Regions from separate parts of the Bradyrhizobium sp. UFLA01-814 genome, predicted to be linked through region 2. Evidence: riboswitches for the same ligand, from Rfam matches in the RefSeq annotation. Region 2 holds a riboswitch; the other holds the start of a gene.
The links. A riboswitch is a leader RNA that binds a small molecule or an ion and turns the genes downstream of it on or off. The one in region 2 is predicted to bind glycine.
Positions count from the first base shown of each region.

Region 1: linked by a shared signal. The riboswitch ahead of gcvT (glycine cleavage system aminomethyltransferase GcvT) and the one ahead of PMN64_RS10225 (D-amino acid dehydrogenase) in region 2 are both predicted to bind glycine.

Region 1 covers NZ_JAQOSR010000076.1:21,313-29,027, forward strand. Annotated here, with positions in the region: gene PMN64_RS22825 (NADP-dependent isocitrate dehydrogenase) at 1-113, shown strand, start outside; gene PMN64_RS22830 (DUF3455 domain-containing protein) at 150-650, shown strand; gene PMN64_RS22835 (cyclic nucleotide-gated ion channel) at 744-1,994, opposite strand; gene alaS (alanine--tRNA ligase) at 2,006-4,693, opposite strand; glycine riboswitch at 4,896-4,984, shown strand; gene gcvT (glycine cleavage system aminomethyltransferase GcvT) at 5,126-6,271, shown strand; gene gcvH (glycine cleavage system protein GcvH) at 6,291-6,656, shown strand; gene gcvP (aminomethyl-transferring glycine dehydrogenase) at 6,813-7,715, shown strand, end outside.
Region 2 covers NZ_JAQOSR010000024.1:32,795-40,509, reverse strand. Annotated here, with positions in the region: gene PMN64_RS10235 (ABC transporter permease) at 1-650, opposite strand, end outside; gene PMN64_RS10230 (ABC transporter permease) at 654-1,595, opposite strand; gene PMN64_RS10225 (D-amino acid dehydrogenase) at 1,756-3,114, opposite strand; glycine riboswitch at 3,181-3,295, opposite strand; glycine riboswitch at 3,299-3,405, opposite strand; gene PMN64_RS10220 (M20/M25/M40 family metallo-hydrolase) at 3,497-4,627, opposite strand; gene PMN64_RS10215 (ABC transporter substrate-binding protein) at 4,892-6,511, shown strand; tRNA gene PMN64_RS10210 (tRNA-Leu) at 7,119-7,205, opposite strand; gene PMN64_RS10205 (twin-arginine translocation pathway signal) at 7,430-7,715, shown strand, end outside.

The sequences.
Region 1 (7,715 bases), on a different contig from region 2:
GCTACATGACCAAGGACCTCGCGCTCCTGGTCGGCGCCGACCAGCGCTGGCTCTCGACCACCGGATTCCTCGACAAGGTGTCCGACAACCTCGTGAAGGCGATCGCGGCCTGAGGCCGTCATCCTGGGAAGACAGGTGCGAGCATGACCATGGCCCTTGTCAGAGCCGTCGTGCTCGCATCGTTCTCCCTCACCGGGTCGGCGGCATTCGCTGCCGGTCCCCTGCCCGACGCCGTCGCGGCGCCCGGCGAGTCGGCGGTTCTGTCGGTCCATGCCGAGGGCGTGCAGGTCTATGAATGCAAGCCGGTCACCGACGGCAAGCTCGCCTGGTCGTTCCGCGAACCGGTCGCGACCCTGATCGCCGATGGCCGCACGGTCGGCCGGCATTATGCGGGTCCGAACTGGGAGCATGTCGACGGCAGCGCCGTGACCGCCCGCACCGCCGGCAGCGCACCCGGCGCAACGCCTTCCGACATTGCCTGGCTGAAGCTCGAGGTGATTGCCCACCGCGGCAACGGCCTGCTCTCCGGCATCGCAACCGTGCAGCGGATCAACACCTCGGGCGGCGAGCTCAGCGGGGCCTGCGACAAATCAGGCGCGCTGAAGGGCGCGGCATATTCGGCGGATTACGTGTTCCTGCGACGGGACTGAGCGTTTTCGAGCGAAGTGGATACCGGTCCGCGTGAAGAAGACGCGCCAAACGAAGAATCGAGAGCCTCGTTCCGATTCAATCGGAATGAGGTTCTAGTCGCGGATGCCGCCGTCGGTCTCGCGCGGCGCCTGGGCGATCTCCGCGGCGGCCAGGTCGCCGCCGGCCGCGAGCGGATCGGCAAGCCGCGCCTCCGCGGTCTCCCGGACATGGGCGGCGAGCGCCGGCATGCGCTCAATCAGGGCATGGAAGTCCTGCGCATCGAGCACCAGGAGCTTGGTCTTGCGCGTCGCCGTCACCGTGCCGGAGCGGCTGGTCCGCCGCAGCAGCGCGATCTCGCCGAAGAACGCGCCGTCGGAAAGCCGCACAAGCTGGCTCGGCAGGTCGATCTCGACCTCGCCCGCGGTGATGAAATACATCGATGACGCCGCATCGCCGCGCCGCACCAGCACCTCGCCGGCCTCGATGGTCTGCGACCGCAGCAAGCGCATGATGTCGGAGATATCGGCGGCGTTGAGATGTGAGAACAGCGGCACCCGCGCCAGCATGCCCCAGGTCACGACGAAGTCGCGGCGCCGGACCTCGTCGGCGAACGCGGTCGAGATGATCGCGACCGGCAGCGCGATCATCGCGAAGCCGACCACGATCGCGACCACCGTGACGGTCCGGCCGAGCGGCGTTATCGGGACGACGTCGCCGTAACCGACGGTGCCGAGCGTCACGATCGCCCACCACATCGCCTGCGGCATGGTGCCGAACTTGTCCGGCTGCACTTTGTGCTCGATGGCATAGAGCAGCGAAGCGAACAGCAGCACCGCGCCGGTCAGGATCACGACGCAGCCGAACAGCGTGCGCCGCTCGGCATGCAGCGCCGCCAGCAGCGAGCGCATCGCGGTCGAGTAGCGCACCAGCTTGAGGAAGGGCAGCATACCGAACAGCACCAGCGCGGTCTTGTCGCCGATGGCAAGCGCGATGGCCGACGGCAGGAAGGCGAGCAGATCGATCACGCCGAGCGCCGAGAAGACGTATTCCAGCCGCGCCCGCGCCGGCGTCATGTCACGCAGCGAGTGGCCGACCACGCTCCAGAGCCGCGCGCTATATTCCAGCGCGAAGGCGATGACCGCCGCGATCTCGATGGTCGTCAGCAGCCAGCCGAACTGCGCGTCGATCTCGGGCACGGAGGCCAGAATCGCCGCCAGCACGTCGACGGCGATGATGGCGACGATGAGGCGGGCAAACCGCAAGCCGCCCGAATGCGGCAGATCATCGCGTTCGAGCAGCTCGTAGAGACGGTCACGCAGCCCGGGATCGCTGATCGTGGGCTTGAGCGGAGCCGTCGCCACGATCAGCCTCTCCGTCAGGCGCCGGCCGATGCCTGTTGAGTCATGGCCTGTTCGATCGCCGACAGCGCGGCATCGGCCTTGGCGCCGTCGGGCCCGCCGGCCTGCGCCATGTCGGGCCGGCCGCCACCGCCCTTGCCGCCGAGCACCTCGGAGCCCTTGCGCACGAGCTCGACCGCGTTGAACCGCGCGGTCAGATCGGCGGTGACGCCGACCACGATGCCGGCCTTGCCGTCCTCGGTGACGCCGACGATCGCGACCACGCCCGAGCCGATCTGCTTCTTGCCGTCGTCGACGAGACTCTTGAGATCCTTGGTCTCGACGCCCTCGACCGCGCGCGCGAGCAGCTTGACATCGCCAACCTCGCGAACGGCTGAGGCGGCGCCGTTCGACGCACCGCCGCCACCCATCGCGAGCTTCTTGCGGGCGTCAGACAGATCGCGCTCGAGCTTCTTGCGCTCCTCCATCAGCGCGGCGATCCGCGCCGGGACGTCGTCGATCGTGGTGCGCAGCTCCAGCGCCGCGGTCTTGGCCAGCGCGATGGTGTCGTTGGCGTGCTTGCGCGCGTGATGCCCGGTCAGCGCCTCGATGCGGCGGACGCCGGACGCCACCGCGCCCTCGCTGGTCACCGAGATCATGCCGATGTCGCCGGTGCGGCGGACATGGGTGCCGCCGCAAAGCTCGACCGACCAGCCGAGCGCGTTCTGGCCGTGATCGCGGGTACCCTTGCCCATCGACACGACACGAACCTCGTCGCCGTACTTCTCGCCAAACAGCGCGCGGGCGCCGGCCTCGCGGGCATCGTCGACGCCCATGACCCGGGTGGTGACCTCGTCATTCTCCAGCACGACATCGTTGGCGATGTCCTCGATCCGGGCGAGCTCTTCCGGCGTGATCTGCTTCGGATGCACGAAGTCGAAGCGCAGCCGGTCCGGCGTGACCAGCGAGCCGCGCTGGGCGATGTGATCGCCGAGTACCTGGCGCAGCGCCTCGTGCAACAGGTGCGTCGCCGAATGGTTGGCGCGGATCGACGAACGCCGGGCGTGATCGACCTCGAGCTGCAGCGCGGTGCCGACGCCGAGCGTGCCCTGCTCCACCGTGCCGAGATGCACGAACAGATCGCCGGCCTTCTTCTGCGTGTCGGTGACGCGGAACTTGACGCCCTCGCCGGTGAGCACGCCGGTGTCGCCGACCTGGCCGCCGGACTCGCCGTAGAACGGGGTCTGGTTCAGCACGATCGCACCGCTCTCGCCGGCTTTCAGGCTCTCGACCTCGGCGCCGTCCTTGATCAGCGCAGTCACCGCGCCTTCCGCGCTCTCGGTCTCGTAACCGAGGAATTCGGTCGCGCCGAGCTTCTCGCGCAGCGGGAACCACGTCGCCTCGCTCGCCGCCTCACCCGAGCCTGCCCAGGAGGCACGCGCCTTCACGCGCTGCCGCTCCATCGCGTCGGTGAACGACGCCTGGTCGACACTGATGCCGCGCGACTTCAGCGCGTCCTGCGTCAGATCGAGCGGGAAGCCGTAGGTATCGTACAGCGTGAACGCGGTGTCGCCGTCGAACATGTCGCCCTTCTTGAGGCCGGCGCTCTTCTCGTCGAGGATCGACAGGCCGCGCGCCAGGGTCTTGCGGAAGCGCGTCTCCTCCAGCCGCAGCGTCTCCTCGATCAGCTTCTCGGCGCGGACCAGATCCGGGTAGGCCTGGCCCATTTCGCGGACCAGCGCCCAGACCAGGCGATGCATCAGCGGCTCGCTCGCGCCCAAGAGCTGCGCATGGCGCATCGCGCGGCGCATGATCCGGCGCAGCACGTAGCCGCGGCCCTCGTTCGACGGCAGCACGCCGTCGGTGATCAGGAACGCCGACGAGCGCAGATGGTCCGCAATCACGCGGTACGACCCAACGTTCTGCTCGTTCGGACCGTGCCCGAGGGTGGACGCGGCGGCATCGATCAGATTGCGGAACAGATCGGTCTCGAACACGCTCTCGACGCCCTGCAGGATGCAGGCCATGCGCTCCAGCCCCATGCCGGTGTCGATCGAGGGACGCGGCAGCGCCACGCGCTCCTCCTTCGTCACCTGCTCGTACTGCATGAACACCAGGTTCCAGAATTCGAGGAAGCGATCGCCATCCTCCTCCGGGCTGCCCGGAGGTCCGCCCCAGATGTGCTCGCCGCGGTCGATGAAGATTTCGGAGCACGGACCGCACGGACCGGTATCGCCCATCGCCCAGAAATTGTCCGAGGTCGGGATGCGGATGATGCGGTCGTCCGACAAGCCCGCGATCTTCTTCCAGTAGCCGGCCGCCTCGTCGTCGGTGTGGTAGACGGTGACCAGCAGCTTGTCCTTCTTCAGCCCGAAATCCTTGGTGATCAGATTCCAAGCGAGCTCGATCGCCCGCTCCTTGAAGTAATCGCCGAACGAGAAGTTGCCGAGCATCTCGAAGAAGGTGAGATGGCGCGCGGTGTAGCCGACATTGTCGAGGTCGTTATGCTTGCCGCCGGCGCGCACGCACTTCTGCGACGTCGTCGCGCGCTGATAGGAGCGCTTCTCGACGCCGGTGAAGACGTTCTTGAACTGCACCATGCCGGCATTGGTGAACATCAAGGTCGGGTCGTTGCGCGGAACCAGCGGCGACGAGGCCACGATCTCGTGGCCGTTCTCCTTGAAGAAGTTCAGAAAGGTCGACCTGATGTCGTTGACGCTGCTCATGTTCATCCAATCGGAAAAAGGGGCCGGCCAGCCGCAAAAAGGCGTCATTTTCCGGCCGAACGCTTTTAGACATTGCCAGCTGCGGTGTCCAGAAACTGTGCAGGCGGATCATGGGCTTGCCGCGGCAGCACAAAGCCCATTGGATAGTTGCTGCAGCTGCGTTGACAGTCTTGGTGGCGCCGTGTTTTCTACCTACCTATACCTAGTCACGTCGGGAGAGACCGGCCTTACCGCCGGCGCCGAAGGAGCAACCGCCCCGGAAACTCTCAGGCAAAAGGACCGCGTGACGTCTGACATCTGGAAAGAGACGCTGGGGTTCGCCCCGATGCGTCCGCCGACGGGATAATACTCTCAGGCACAGCGACAGATGGGGCTTTCTGCAGGTTTCTCAAGGGGAAATAGGTCCCCGACGGGAACCGCGAGGGCCCTGTGATGCTTGCACGCGAAACTTCCCCGCTGAAACAGACCCCGCTGCACGCGCTGCACCTGGCGCGCGGCGCCAAGATGGTGCCGTTCGCCGGCTACGACATGCCGGTGCAATATGCGGCCGGCGTGCTGAAGGAGCATCTGCACACCCGCAAGGAAGCCGGCCTGTTCGACGTGTCGCACATGGGCCAGCTCGCGCTGAAGGCCAAATCCGGCAAGGTCACCGACGCTGCGCTCGCGCTTGAAAAACTGGTGCCGCAAGACATCGTCGGCATCGCGCCGGGACGGCAGCGCTACGCGCAATTCACCAACAATGACGGCGGCCTGCTCGACGACCTGATGGTGGCGAATTTCGGCGATCACCTGTTCCTGGTGGTCAACGCCGCATGCAAGGCCGAGGACGAGGCGCATCTGCGCGCTAGCCTCGCCGACGCTTGCGAGATCGTATCGCTGGCCGACCGCGCGCTGATCGCGCTGCAGGGACCGAAAGCCGAATCGGCACTGGCGAAACTTTGTGCAGATGTCAGTTCGATGAAATTCATGGACGCCGGTCCGCGCCGCGTCGGCGACGTCGACTGCTTCGTCTCGCGCTCCGGCTATACCGGCGAGGACGGCTTTGAGATTTCCGTGCCCGCAGACAAGGTGGAAGCCGTGGTCACCGCGCTGCTCGACAATCCCGACGTGTTGCCGATCGGGCTCGGCGCGCGCGACAGCCTGCGGCTCGAAGCCGGGCTGTGCCTCTATGGCCATGACATCGACACCACGACGACGCCGGTCGAAGGCGCGCTGGAATGGTCGGTGCAGAAGGTTCGCCGCAGCGGCGGCGCCCGCGCCGGCGGCTTCCCCGGCGCCGACAAGATTCTGGCGCAGTTCGCAGATGGCGCCGCGCGCCGGCGGGTCGGCCTGAAGCCCGACGGCCGCACCCCGGTGCGCGAAGGCGCCGCATTGTTCGCCGATGCCGCCTCGACCGAGCAGCTCGGCAAGGTGACCTCGGGCGGCTTCGGCCCGAGCCTCAATGCGCCGGTCGCGATGGGCTATCTGCCGACCGCCCTTTCCGCCGTCGGCACCACCGTTTTCGCCGAAGTGCGTGGCCAGCGGCTGCCGCTGAAAGTCGCCGCCACGCCCTTCGTCCCCAATACCTACAAACGCTAAACGCCAAAGGATCGATCCCATGACGACGCTGTACACGTCCGACCACGAATGGCTCCGCATCGAGGGCGACGTCGCCACGATCGGGATCACCGATTACGCGCAGTCGCAGCTCGGCGACGTCGTGTTCGTCGAACTGCCCAAGGTCGGCCGCAGCCTGAAGAAGGCCGAGGCCGCCGCGGTCGTCGAATCCGTCAAGGCCGCCTCCGACGTTTACGCACCGATCACCGGCGAGGTGGTCGAGGTCAACGACGCGCTCGCCGCCGAGCCCGCGCTGGTCAATTCGGACGCCGGCGGCAAGGCCTGGTTCTTCAAGATGAAGATTGCCGACAAGGGCGAGCTCGGCGGCCTGATGGACGAGGCCGCCTACGCCGCGCACACCGCCTGAGAGAATGAAGCAGATTGCCACCACACACTCACTGTCATCGCCCGACTTGATCGGGCGACCCAGTACGCCGCGGCCCTTCAGCTCAATCACTGATGTCCCGGCGTACTGGATACCCCGCTTTCGCGGAGTATGACGGCTGACAACGAGGACCACGTCATGAACGCGCCCTTCAAGCCGATCAACGAAGCCGCCACCGATTTCGTCCGCCGCCACATCGGACCGTCGCCGCGCGACATCAACGCGATGCTGGAGACGGTCGGCGCCGCGAGCCTGCAGGCGCTGATGAATGAAACGCTGCCGGCCTCGATCCGCCAAAAGGCGCCGCTCGATCTCGGCCGGGCGCTGAGCGAGACCGAGGCGCTCGCGCATATGAGTGAGCTCGCCGCGCAGAACCAGGTGTTCACCTCGCTGATCGGCCAGGGCTATTCCGGCACCATCCTGCCCGCGGTGATCCAGCGCAACATCCTGGAGAACCCGGCTTGGTACACCGCCTACACGCCGTATCAGCCGGAGATCAGCCAGGGCCGGCTCGAGGCCCTGTTCAACTTCCAGACCATGATCTGCGACCTCACCGGGCTCGACGTCGCCAACGCCTCGCTGCTCGACGAAGCGACCGCAGCGGCGGAAGCGATGGCGCTCGCCGAGCGCCACTCGCAGGTCAAGGCAAAGGTGTTCTTCGTCGACAAGGAGGTGCATCCGCAGACGCTGGCGGTGATGCGCACGCGCGCCGCGCCGCTGGGCTGGGCGCTGGTGGTCGGCGATCCCCTGACCGAGCTCGACAACGCCGATGTGCTCGGCGCGCTGCTGCAATATCCGGGAACATCGGGCGCGGTGCGCGACCTCAAGCCTGCCATCGCATCGCTGCGCGCCAAGGGCGCGCTTGCGATCGTCGCGGCGGACCTGCTGTCGCTGACGCTGCTCACCTCGCCCGGCGAGTTCGGCGCAGACATCGCGATCGGCTCGGCGCAGCGGTTCGGCGTGCCGATGGGTTATGGCGGACCGCACGCCGCCTACATGGCGGTGCGCGACACGCTGAAGCGCTCGCTGCCCGGCCGCCTC
Region 2 (7,715 bases):
ACATAGGTGCCTTGCACGATCAGCGGCGCGATCGTGTTCGGCATCAAATGCCGCCACATGATCTTCGGCAGGCTGGTGCCGAGCGAGATCGCGGCCTCGACATAAGGCTCCTCGCGCGCAGTCAGCACCACCGAGCGCACCAGCCGCGCCACGCGCGGGATCTCGGGGATGGTGATCGCGACCATCACGGTCCAGATGCTGGCACCCGACAGCGACACCACGGCGATCGCGAGCAGGATGGCGGGGATCGCCATCAAGCCGTCCATCACGCGCATCAGCACCGCATCGACCCAGCGGAAGAAGCCGGCGACGAGGCCGATCAGAAGCCCGATGGCGATCGAGCAGACGGCGGCGCCGAGCCCGATCACCAGCGAGATCCGTGCGCCGTAGATGATGCGCGACAACAGGTCGCGGCCATAGGCGTCGGTGCCGAGCAGATATTGCGCGCTCGACGGCTTCAGCCGCTGCGACGGCGTCAACAGCAGGGGATCGTGCGGCGCAAGCAGCGGCGCGAAGATCGCCATCAGGATGATGAGGGCGAGGCAGATCGTCGCAATCGCGATGATCGGCGTCGACGTCAGGAAGCCGAACTTGACGCGGAACGGCCGGGTAACGGGAATAGAGGATTCGGGAAGGGTTTCGATCGCCATTGCTCAGTACCGGATACGAGGATCGAGCAGGGTGTAGGCGAGGTCGATCAACAGATTGACCGCGACGTAGATACCCGACGTCAACAGGATCATCGCCTGGATCACCGGATAGTCGCGCGCCAGCACCGCATCGACGGTGAGGCGGCCGATGCCGGGCAGGTTGAACACGCTTTCGGTGACGACGACCCCGGAGATCAGCAGCGCGAAGCCGGAACCGATCACCGTGATGACCGGCACGGCCGCGTTGCGCAGCGCATGGCGCAGCAGCACGCCGGTCTCGCCGATGCCCTTGGCGCGCGCCGTGCGCACGTAATCCTCGCCGAGCACATCGAGCATCGAGGCGCGTGTCATGCGCGCAATCAGGGCGACGTAGATGAAGGAGAGGGTGCAGGTCGGCAGGATGATGCGCTGGAAGAACGGACCGAAGCCGGCCGAGATGCTCTTGAAGCCCTGCACCGGCACCCAGCGCAGATCGATCGCAAAGATCTGGATCAGCACATAGCCGATCACGAACACCGGGACCGAGAAGCCGAGCACCGACAGTCCCATCACGAAGCGGTCGATCCAGGTGCCGTGTTTCCACGCCGCGATCACGCCGAGCGGCACCGCGACCAGGATCGAGAGGATGATGGTGGCCAGCGCGACCGAGATCGACGGCTCGAGGCGCGGGCCGATCATTTCGAGGATCGGCTTGTTCGAGATCAGGGAGACGCCGAGGTCGCCGTGCAGCAACTTGGCGATCCAGGTGTAGAACTGGATGTAGATCGGCTCGTTCAGACCAAGCGAGGTCCGAATGCGTTCGAGCTGTTCGGGCGTCGCATTATCGCCGGCGAGGATGGCGGCCGGGTCGCCCGGCGTCAGCCGCAGCAACAGGAACACGAACAGAGCCACCACGCCCATCACGGGAATGGCGGCGAGGATGCGGCGAAGCAGATATCCGAGCAAATTTGATCCGTTGGGTTGTGGTCGATGAAGTCCCCAGCGGGACCGTTGCACACCAGACCGTAGCACAGATGGTAGCAGACTCACGGTAGAACTTGAGCAAGTCCCATGCCATCGGTGCTGCGGTTTTTGCGGTGCAGCTAATCAGTCCTGTTGGCCGCGATTATTCCTCCGGTGCAGTTCGAAGCAGTCCACTGGAAGGTGGATTGATTTCAGCTTTGCGCGCGTCGGCGGGCACATCGAGCCCGGCACCGAACGACGGCGCCATCGGCGGCGCGTCGAGGTCGTGCCAATCGTCGATCGCCTGGGCCACCATCTGCGCCGTCGCCGCCGACAGCGTCCACCCGAGATGACCGTGGCCCGTATTGTAGAACACGCCCGGAATCCGTCCGGCGCGAACCACCGGCATCATGTTCGGCATCATCGGGCGCAAACCCGCCCATGGCACGACTTTCGACGTGTCGATGTTTGGGAAATGATGCCGCACCCAGTCCACCAGCGGTTGAATGCGATCGGCGCGAATGTCGCGGTTGAAGCCGTTGAACTCTGCGGTACCGGCGACGCGGAAGCGGTCGGCGCCGAGCCGGCTGGTGACGATCTTCGCAGCTTCATCGAGCAGGCTGACGGTTGGGGCCGCATTCCGGCTTTGCGGCGCATCGAGCTGCACCGTGATCGAATAGCCCTTCACCGGATAGACATTGACGCGGTCGTTGAGCAGGCTGGCGAAGTGGCGGCTCGCCACGCCGGCGCAAATCACGATCCCGTCCGCTTGCAATTGCTGCCGCGTCGCGACCGCAGCATCATCTGAAGCAACTTCGTTCCAGTCGATGCGGAAGCCGTCATCGCCGCGTGCGATCGTGTCGACGTCGGCTTCATGGACAAAGCTCGCGCCACGGCGGATGCAGGCGTCGGCAAGCCCGCGCGTGAATTTGTGGATATCGCCGGTCGCGTCCGACGGCGTGAAGAAGCCGCCATAGCAGGTTGTCTGCAGCGCGGGTTCGATGACGCGGATTTCGTCCGGGGTCACCGGCCGGCGGTCGAGCCCGCCTTGCTGCAGCAGCGTGTTGACCCGCAGGCCCGCCTCGAACCCGGCCTTGTCGTGATAGACGTGCAGGATGCCGCGGCGTTCGAGATCGAAGGCGATATTCTCGCGCTGTGCGATCGAGAACAGGTGCTTGCGCGCTTCGATTGCGAGCCGCGTGGTCTCGATCGTGTTGCTGCGATAGCGCGTGATGCCGCCGACGAACTCGCCGATCCAGGAATATTTGTGCCAGCTCGGCTTCGGGTTCATCAGCAGCGGCGCGTCGCTTCTGAGCATCCAGCGCAGACCCTTGAGGATGGTCGCAGCACTGTTCCAGACTTCGGCGTTGCTGGCGGAAAGCTGTCCGCCATTGGCGAACGAGGTTTCCATCGCGGCGTAGCGATGCCTGTCGAGGACAGTCACCTTGTAGCCGCGTTCAAGCAGGGCATAGGCCGTCGTTACGCCGGTGATGCCGGCGCCGATGATCGCAATATGTGGCATGATGGTCTTCAGGCTCCCGTGGGTTAGAGTCGCCGAACCACCGGTGAAACCGGCATTCGGCGCCCCATCTGTCACGGTACCTGAGAGCTTGATCCGCATCGGGCCGAGGCCAGAAGCGAACTATCCCCTTCGGTGGACGTCATGGCCCTTGATGTGCGGCCATGTTCGTCTCTCTCCAGATCGTCCTGACGATACAGTCCTTTTGCCTGAGAGTTTCCGGGGCGGTTGCTCCGTCGGCGCCGAAGGCAACAACACGAATGTTGTCGCTTCGATCTCTCCCGCATCGTCGCGTTGGACGGCCGGACCGTAGGCGAAGCCTTAAAAATGGACAAGGCTAAATTTCGGTCCGGCAGTGCCAACGTGTTGTGCAGTGCAATCGATGTCAGTCCAGCGTCGCCAACAATGCCGCCATCAGGCGGCCGCGCTCGGCGAGGCTGTCGACCTCGATATATTCGTTGAGCGTATGCGCATCGGCGCCGCGAACGCCGAGGCCGTCGAGCGTGGGGATGCCCATCGCGCCGGTGAAGTTGCCGTCCGATCCGCCGCCGGCGCTGCCGTGCGGCAGATCGAGACCCATCGCCGCCGCAAGGCCTTTTGCCTTTTCATACAGCGCCATGGTGCCCGCATCGGGCTCCCACACCGGGCGGGTGACGCCGCGCGTCACCTTGAAGGTCACGTCGTTGGCGGTGCCCGACAGTGCCAGCATGCGCTCGACGCCACGGTCGAGATCGGCCTGGCGCTTGGCCATGCTGAGCGCTTCGCCGGTGCAGGTCGTTGCGACGCAATTGACCCACTGGCCGCCATGCACGATACCGACCGAGAAGGTGCAGTCCTCGGTGGTCATGCCGTCGATGGCGATGATCTGCCGCGCCATCTCGCGGATCGCGGAACGCCCGGAAGACAGCGTCGCGCCGGCATGGCTGGGCTTGCCGGTTGCTTCCAGATTGAAGCGCGCGATCGCATAGCGGCCGGTGACGACGCCGTTGTTCGGCCGGCCGGGCTCCGGCACCAGCACGTATTTGTTGCGCGCGGCTTCCGCCTCGATGATGTCGCGCGTCGACGGCGTGCCGACCTCTTCATCGGGGGTGAACAGCACGGTGATCGGCAGCGGTGTCGTGAAGGAGGCGCGCGCCAACTGCCTGATCGCCTCGATCGACAGGTAGTTGCCGCCCTTCATGTCGAAGATGCCCGGCCCGAAACACTTGTTGCCTTCGCGCCGCCACTTCAGCTTCTCGATGGTGCCGACGGGGTGCACGGTGTCCAGATGGCCGGCAATCAGGATGCCGGGCTGACCTTGTTTCGGATGGGGGAAACGGGCGCGGACGCAGCCCGCGAAGCCCTGGCGTCCGGCGATGCGCTCGATCGTCGCACCCATGATCGCCATCTCGCGGGCGGCGAGATCGAGCATGCGCTCGACCGCGGCCGCGTCCCAGGTCGGGCTTTCGCATTCCACCCAGCTGCGCAGGCCCTGCAGCATCGTTTCGGAATCAAAGGGGAGATTGGCTGGGTTCATCGTTTTTCTCTCTTGTTGTTCTGACGGCGCCGGCATCGCGCGGCGTTACGAAAATCTCAGCCGACGATTTTGTAAAGCCAAAATCTGGCGTGCGGCCTCATTCGTTTGTGTACGTCCGATGCGGCCTGAAACCGATTGACGCGCTTGGCGCTTGGTGCAAGTCTCGATTTCACAAGCCATACAGCATGTTAGTTCGCCTAAATAACGAACCGCATGCATAACGAATAAGCCGGCTTTGACCAGTTACACGTCAGGAGAGATTGCATGTTCCCTATCTCGCGTTGGAAACACCGCACGCTAGCGGCCGCGTTGACGGCGCTCGCGCTGTCGTTCGCGCCGCAGGAATTGTCATTCGCACCGCAGGCGATGGCTGCGGGCAAGACCATCACCGCGGTGATGCACTCGGATCTGCGCGTCATCGATCCGATCATGACCACGGCCTACATCACCCGCGATCATGGCTACATGATCTATGACACGCTGCTGGCGACGGATTCCAATTTCAAGATCCAGCCGCAGATGGCGGACTGGAAAGTTTCCGACGACAAGCTGACCTATACGTTCACGCTGCGCGACGGCCTGAAGTGGCACGACGGCGCGCCGGTCACCGCGGAAGACTGCGTCGCCTCGCTGCAGCGTTGGGGCAAGGTCGACGGCATGGGCCAGAAGCTGATGGACTTCGTCGCGAGCCTGGAGGCGACCGACGCCAAGACCATCACGCTGAAGCTGAAGGAACCCTACGGCCTCGTGCTGGAATCGATCGGCAAGCCGTCGTCGCGCGTGCCGTTCATGATGCCGAAGCGTCTTGCCGAGACGCCGCCGGACAAGCCGATCCCGGAACAGATCGGCTCCGGACCGTTCAAATTCGTGCAGGCGGAATTCCAGCCGGGCGTGAAGGCGGTCTATGAGAAGAACAAGGACTACGTGCCGCGCAAGGAGCCGGCGAGCTGGACCGCGGGCGGCAAGGTCGTCAAGGTCGACCGCGTCGAGTGGGTCACGATGGCCGATGCACAGACCGCGGTGAACGCGTTGCAATCCGGCGACATCGATTTCATGGAGAACCTTCCGTTCGACATGCTGCCGGTGCTCGAAGCCAATCCGGATCTCAAGATCGACGTCCTGAACAAGTTCGGCTTCCAGACCCTCGGACGCATGAACTTCCTCTATCCGCCGTTCGACAATCCGAAGGTGCGCCGGGCTGCGTTCCTGGCGATGAACCAGAAGGACGTGCTCGACGCGCTGGTCGGCAACGCCAAGTACCAGAAGATCTGCGGCGCCTTCTTCGTCTGCGGCACGCCGCTCGAGACCGACGTCGGGGCCGAAACGCTGGTGAAGGGCAACGGCCTCGCGGAAGCCAAGAAGGCGCTCGCCGCGTCCGGCTATGACGGCACCCCCGTGGTGATCATGGCGCCGGGCGACGTCACGACGTTGAAGGCCCAGCCGGTCGTGGCCGCGCAGCAGTTGCGCGAGGCCGGCTTCAAGGTCGACCTGCAGGCCACCGACTGGCAGACCGTGGTGACCCGCCGCGCCAGCCAGAAGCCGCCGAAGGAAGGCGGCTGGAACATGTTCTTCACCAACTGGGTCGCGGCCGACGTCTCCGATCCGATCGTCAACGCGTCGATCACCGGGCGCGGCAAGAATGGCGGCTGGTTCGGCTGGGCCGAAGACCCGAAGATCGAGGAGCTGCGTGACAAATTCGCACGCGCCGGCTCGGCTGAGGAAAAGAAGAAGATCGCCACCGAAATCCAGACCGAGGCCTACGATCAGGTGATCTACGTTCCGCTCGGCCAGTACACCATTCCGAGCGCCTGGCGGAAGTCGCTCACCGGCGTGCTCGACGGCCCGGCGACGCCGATCTTCTGGAATATCGACAAGTCCGAATAAGCTTGCGGCTCAACGCAAAACGAATGGCCGGGACTTGTCCCGGCCATTTTTCTTTTTCTTTTCGCTGTCGCTTGTCAGGTGTGGCTGTCGCGAAGCTGCTCCAATCCGTCGCTAAGCGGTGGCCCGCCTGGTGGCGCGCTGTGCGGCGGGGAGGGGCGCTCCTTGCGCTGATCGCATTGTTCGGTTGCGCGCTGCGCGGATGGATCGTCGTTCGGCATCGTCATGCTCCAATTGCGGCATGACAACGAATATCCAGTGCATGAGTTCCGAACCGGCGACCGCTAATCGCCGTGGTCTGGTCTCATACTGCTCGGGCTCGACAAGCTCGTGAGCTGCGTCGGTCCAATACCGGTCGCAATCCGATTGCTCTTCGCAATCCGATTGCAGTTTGCAATCCGATTGCAGTTTGCAATCTCCATCGCCGATCTCCGACCAAATTGATTTCGCAATGCGACGGCCGCGAAATGAGCGGCCGGAATTTCCAATGCGGGAAGACTACGATGGTCAGCGATCGCGGCGTGTGAACCACGCCACAGCCGGAAAACACGAGGCGGCGAGCATCGCGATGCTGGCCCGCCTGGTGGGTCCGTGCACGGCATGCGAAGGCTGGTGCGGGCGGTGGGACTCGAACCCACACGACGTTGCCATCGAGGGATTTTAAGTCCCTTGCGTCTACCAGTTCCGCCACGTCCGCGTTGCGCCAGGCGCGCCGATTTCTAGCGCGTTTGGGCGCGGAGTGGAATTGTCATTATCCAGTGCTAACAGGTGAGCTTTCAAAGGCTTAAGCGGCCGCCCGCAATTCCATTTGCCTCGGCGGCCGAGCATTGGGATAAGCAGCGCGCCGCCGCGATTGAGCCTCAATCCGGACACCGGTGGCTGCTTTAGGCAATCTCAACACTGTCCGGTTAAGAAAGCTGAATGTCTGTTCGTTTCCCACGCCGCCCGAAGCTGCCGCGCGCGGCGGCCGTCATCGCGCTGCTCGCCTCGGCCGCGGGCGTTTCCGGCTGCGCGCAGATCGGCGACAGCGTGCCGTCGGCATTCGCCGATCCCGCCAAATATGAGCTCTATGATTGCAAGCAGCTCGAGAACGAGCGCAGCAATCTCAAGACCCGCGCGGCGGATCAGGAAAAATTGATGGCCAAGGCGGAGACCGGCGTCGGCGGGACTGTCGTCTCCGAGATGGTCTATCGCAACGAGTTGATCT